2 linked regions of the Asticcacaulis excentricus CB 48 genome follow. The protein of the gene in region 1 interacts with the protein of each later gene in a pairwise test. Links are inferred from orthologs where the notes say so. Each region holds a gene or a part of one and is shown on either strand. Other genes may lie near its edges.

What was found.
Region 2: the proteins of cysK (region 1) and cysE interact in binary tests that used the Escherichia coli proteins (3 or more experiments, as listed by UniProt). The link is inferred for Asticcacaulis excentricus CB 48 from one-to-one orthologs.

What each region holds. Positions count from the first base shown.
Region 1 is NC_014816.1:654,151-657,118, reverse strand. It holds cysK (cysteine synthase A), read right to left. Parts: upstream 1,994-2,968; coding sequence 1,007-1,993; downstream 1-1,006. Other genes in the region: chpT (histidine phosphotransferase ChpT), read left to right, coding at 2,261-2,965; ASTEX_RS03060 (DUF2336 domain-containing protein), read right to left, coding at 1-875.
Region 2 is NC_014816.1:1,958,692-1,961,516, reverse strand. It holds cysE (serine O-acetyltransferase), read left to right. Parts: upstream 1-911; coding sequence 912-1,739; downstream 1,740-2,825. Other genes in the region: ASTEX_RS09095 (heme-dependent oxidative N-demethylase family protein), read right to left, coding at 2,609-2,825; ASTEX_RS09100 (DUF3126 family protein), read left to right, coding at 2,402-2,602; ASTEX_RS09105 (hypothetical protein), read left to right, coding at 1,795-2,259; ASTEX_RS09115 (NUDIX domain-containing protein), read left to right, coding at 271-894; ASTEX_RS09120 (nitroreductase family protein), read right to left, coding at 1-187.

The sequences.
Region 1 (2,968 bases):
ATACCGCTACGCGCGGCCTCGGCAATGGCGGCTTCCAGACTGGCGAACGGGCTTTTTTTCAGAGCCTCTCGGTTGCGCTGACGACGCTCGATAAATTGCAACGCCTTACGCGCCAGCGGATCGCTCCACCCCTCCTTGGCGGCCATAGCGAACACATCGCCGGCGGAATCCTGCATGACTTCGCGGTTGACGGCAAAGCGGCTCAGGATGACGCGACGCACATCGGCATCGGCCCACCAGAACATCACATAGGCTGAACTGGGGCGCAGTTCCAGCCGCCGGATCAGATGCGGTACCAGTCGCGGTGCGTCCTGACTGAGCGACACGGCCGCCTCGATCGCGCCCTGCGACAGGGTGGAGGTGCGGTTCTTTAATAACTGTTCGACCGTAGCAATATCGCCGGTGTCGGTCAGAGCTTCGGCCACTACAGGCCCGATATATTTACGCGTCGCCAGAAGGCGACAGTGGGTAGGTGTACCGCGGCGAATGCAATAGAGAAGATCGGTTTCAGCCAGCGAATCGCAATCCTCGATCAGAAAGCGGGCGACCTCGGGCTCATCGGTAATCAGCAGGCGTACCAGCGTATGCGGGACTTCGCTCAGCTTGCTGAGGCGACGCGCCACGCGCAGACGCTCGCCCTTTTGCGCTTCGCGCAGCATTTCGACCAGCAGGTCCGCGGTAACCGCGCGCTCAAAAGCATTGACCCGCGTTTCAGGCAAACAGACCACATCGGCAAGCCGTTTCAGCAGGGTCTGACGCGCCGGAAAGACCTGTTCGGCGGCCTTATCGGCATGCGCACCGCCAACGATCAGGCCGTCATCAACGGACATTTCGTCTTCTGGGCCTAAGGCTTCCGGATCAGGGGACGTACTCATAGCCGGCACTATGCCTAGCGAGATATTAAAAGAGGCTAAAAGGACAATCCCCCGAAAGCGGATGCCTCCGGGGGATTATTTTGCCGCGTCATCGAATTTCGGCGACGCCAGATCAGGGGATGAACTTGAACCTAGAGACCATCAAACAGAGCGGTCGAAAGGTAACGTTCGGCAAATGACGGGATGATGACCACGATGGTCTTGCCCGCATAGGCGTCCTGCGCCGCCAGTCGGAAGGCCGCCTTTAGCGCCGCGCCCGATGAAATGCCGACGGGCAGACCTTCGAGTTGCGCCGCTTGTCGCGCGGTGGCGAACGCGTCATCGTTTGACACTTTCTCGACCTTGTCGATAACACCTTTGTCCAGAATGCCCGGCACAAAACCTGCGCCGATGCCCTGAATCTTGTGCGGTCCTGGCTCACCGCCCGACAGGACCGGCGAGGCTTCGGGCTCAATCGCGACAACCTCAACCGAAGCCTTCTTTTCTTTCAGCACCTGACCGATGCCGGTGATCGAGCCGCCCGTGCCGACGCCTGAAATCAGCACATCGACCGCGCCGTCAGTATCGTTCCAGATTTCCTCGGCTGTCGAAATACGGTGGATTTGCGGGTTGGCTGCGTTTTCGAACTGCTGCGGCATGACGGCGCCCGGCGTGGCGGCGACCAGTTCCTGCGCGCGGTTGACGGCCCCGCGCATCCCCTTTTCGGCAGGGGTCAGCTCCAGGCGCGCTCCAAGCAGCGCCAGCATCTTGCGGCGTTCCAGCGACATGGACTCTGGCATGACGAGGATCAGTTCGTAGCCCTTTTGTGCGGCGACAAAAGCGAGAGCGATGCCGGTATTGCCTGAGGTCGGCTCGATGATGACGCCACCGGGCTTCAGTTGACCCGTCGCTTCCAGCGCTTCGATCATGGCCACGCCGATACGGTCCTTGACCGAGGCCAGCGGGTTGAAGAACTCCAGCTTGGCCAAAACCGTGGCCTTCGCCCCGTATTCGGCCGACAGACGCGGCAACTTGACCAGCGGCGTATCGCCGATCGTGTCGAGAATGGATTCAAACACCTTGCCGCGGCCTTTGCGGGCATAACGCGGGGCCGTCGATTGTGGTTGCGTATCGGGCATGAAAAACCTCCAGAACGGTTTTAGAGATGAGGCGTGGCGTCCCGCATGGGCTGACCGGCGCAATGAGCAGGCACGTAATCTAAATTGTCCAGCCCTACAGAAGATGGGATCGCCTGACCAGAGGCGCGAGGTCGCACCGCCATTCGTCATGCGAATTTTACGGATTATAGCCGCAAGGGTGTTTCCTGATAAGGCAAATCACCTCACACATGGCGCGATCAGAACTAAACTACCTACCCCGATCCCAACGCAGAGACTTTAAAGACCATGGATGACCTTTCGCTGGCGACACCTGAACAGGGTTCCGAAACCGAAGCTCAGGCAAAGGTCGCACCCCTGCCCAATCCGCACGAACTGGCGACGCAACTAGTGGCTAAACTGTGCCACGATTTCATTTCGCCTACCGGAGCCATCATCTCCGGCCTCGACCTGCTAAGCGACCCGTCGGCGCAGGATATGCGCGACGATGCGGTCAACCTGATCCAGGCCTCGGCGACCAAGCTGGTTACGCTGGTCCACTTTGCCCGTGTGGCGTTCGGCGCGGCGACCTCAGCCGAAGCCTTTTCGGCCAAAGAGCTGAACAAGATCCTGTCTGACGTCTTTTCGACCATGCGTGCCACGCTCGATTTCGACGTGGCCGATGAGGTCGTGTTTGAAAAGCCGGCGGCGCGTGCCCTGATGAATCTCGGCTACATTGCCGGTAATGCCTTGCCCACCGGCGGCACGGCGACCCTTCGTCGCGAAGAGACCGATGAGGCCATCACTTTGACGGCGCAATCCAATGGCCCGCGCGCACGCCTGAAACCCGAAGCGGTTGAGGGCCTGAACGGTCAGCCCCTGTCGGACGGCCTGAGCGGGCAATGGATACAACCCTTCTGGCTGCACAGCGTCGTGCAGGAAGCCGGGGGCACGCTTCGGGTCACTCTGGATCCTGATTCACTCGGGATTAAGATCGTTCTACCAAAAAAATAACAA
Region 2 (2,825 bases), 1.3 Mb from region 1 along the record:
GGAAGCCGATTTTCAGCAACACCTCCATCTCGTCTTCGGAGGGGGCAGGCAGTCCGAGCGTAGGGGCCGGGGCAGAGCGGCGCGTCAGCAACAATTCCAGTGTTTGCGCCGACACTTTCGCGGGCAGCGGCGTGCCAAAAGGGATGGGAGCGAGGTCCAGGTGGCGGATATCGGCTTTTTCGGTCATGGCGGTGTCCGGCGCAAAAAATCAGATTCAACGCATATAGGACATGCTATGGCGCTTGGACAGACGCAACCGGATGAATAGACATGACCACAGCCAGCCTGCCGCCCTGGGATTCCGAAGATCGCAATGCGAAGCGCGCCCGCTGGCAGCAGCGCAATGCCCGAGTCATCCATTCGTCGCCGTGGATCGAGGTCGAGTTGTCCGAACCGATCGCCCCGACTGGCTGCGTCGCGCAATATGGTATGGTGCGCTTCCGCAACCGGGCAATGGGCATGGTACCACTGCACGAGGACGGCACCGTCACGCTGGTGGGTCAGATGCGCTACGCCTTTGATGCCTGGAGCTGGGAAATCCCCGAAGGTGGCGTCCCGCATCACGAAGACCCTATGGAGGGCGCCCGGCGCGAACTGCGCGAAGAAACCGGCTTGGAGGCGGCCTCCCTTGTTGAAATCCTGCGCCTTGACCTCAGCAATTCAGTGTCCGACGAGGTAGGGATCATCTACCTGGCCACCGGTCTGACGCCGGGCGAAACCGAATGGGACGAGACGGAAAACCTTGAGATCGTGCGGGTTCCCTTCAAAGACGTACTCGAAGCTGTTATAAAAGGGCAGATACGCGACTCCTTAACCGTTGCGGCGGTACTTAGGGTGTACCATATGGCTGTCACAGGGGCGCTGGATGCGTCGCTGTCGGCTAAGATTTTGTGAGGCAAAGGGTGAAGCAGATGGCGCAACCGTTTGAGGTGATTACACCGCAGGACAAGCCGATCTGGCTGACTCTGCGTCAGGAAGCCTCTGACGTTGTGGCGTCCGAGCCGGGGCTGGCCTCGCTTCTGCATTCGACCATCCTGTCGCACGACGATCTGGCCTCGGCCTTGTCCTATCACATGGCGCGCAAGCTGGCCGACGACACCCTGCGCGGCATGACCGTGCGCGAGATGGTGCAGCGTTATCTTAAGGCCGACAGTGGCCTGGTCGAGGCGGCAGAGGCCGATCTTCAGGCCGTCTATGAGCGCGACCCGGCGGCCAAGGGCTATCTGCAGACCTTCATGTTCTTCAAAGGTTTCCTGAGCCTGCAAGTCTATCGCATCGCGCACCGTCTGTGGCAGGACGGGCGCTTTACCATGGCACACCTGCTACAAAGCCGCGTGTCAGAGCTGTTCCAAATCGACATTCACCCGGCGGCCAAGGTCGGCAAGGGCGTACTGATGGACCACGGCACCGGCATCGTTATCGGTGAAACGGCGGTGGTGGGCGATGAGGTGTCGATGCTGCACGGCGTGACGTTGGGCGGCACGGGCTCTGAACAGGGCGATCGCCACCCCAAGATCGGCCGCGGCGTGTTGCTGGGGGCCGGGGCTAAGGTCCTCGGCAATATCGAGATCGGTGAATTTGCCAAAATCGCTGCCGGTTCGGTGGTCTTAAAGCCCGTGCCGGCGCATTGCACGGCGGCAGGCGTTCCGGCGCGACTGGTCAATTGCCAGACCTGCCCTGATCCGGCCAGGTCCATGGACCAGACGTTGTCAGATGTGATCTACGACTACGTAATTTGATAGCAGAAATATGAGAGGTCGGGTCTTTACGGCGGAACCCCCTGAACGATCGCAAGTGCAGGCATATCGTCAGCGTGGGGCTTACACGGATGCCTATTATCTCGATCTTCCTATTGGCGTCACTTTGAACGATTACATTGAGGCGTTTTACACAACGCCGCTGTTCAAATGCGAACGCCTGGTGCTGGCCTTGCTGGTGGCTAAACCGTCGACTGACTCGCAGGCGAGGGCTTTGGCGTGTCGGGAGAGCCTGCGGTTTGCCGCGTGGACGGTTGAGGCCCGCGAGCCCGATCAGATACTGATGTGTGATTTTCTGTCCAAAACGCGTTCGTGGCTGAGTTGCCAGGCCCTACCCGGCGGTACACGGCTCTGGTTCGGCAGCGTTATTGTTCCTGAGCGCATATATCCTAATGGAAAGGTATGGTTGGGTTTCGGGTTCCATGCGCTTTTGGGTTTCCACAAAATCTATTCCAAAGCCCTTTTGAGCGCAGCGGGTCAGCGTCTAGGGTTGCGCGCCTAGCCATTTCGATGTTGACGCTTGCGCCTTGGTGTTTGCCTCTGGCGGCGTTCGCGGGTACACAGACACACACAATTTATCCCGGCCCCGATGAAATCGTGCTTTGATCGCATCGTTCAGGGACCAGCCATTCAAGAGAAAAAACATGACGCCTGCAGAAATCACCAAGGTGCAAGCCTACCTGACCCAGACCTTCGGCACCAAGGGCCTTGAGGTCCGCGCACGCAAGCAGAAGGACTCCGCCGAAGTCTATATCGGCGAAGACTTTGTCGGCGTCGTCTATGTCGACGAGGACGAAGAAGGCTCGTATATGTTCGAAATGGCCATACTCAAGGAAGACCTGTAATTTCCTTTAGTGGGTGAAGGGGCCCCTGAGGCGGCTCAGCAACCGCTCACGCTCGGTGCTCAATCCTTTATACTCGCGTTGCGCCTCATCGAGGGCTTCGATCTGACGGATCAGGCCTCCGGTGAGGCGTTCGCGTTCCGGGTGGGCCTCAATCGTCTCCAGCGGCGTCAGGTGGATGCCGATGGTAAACAGGACCGCGCCCGTCTGCGGCAGCTTACGTAGG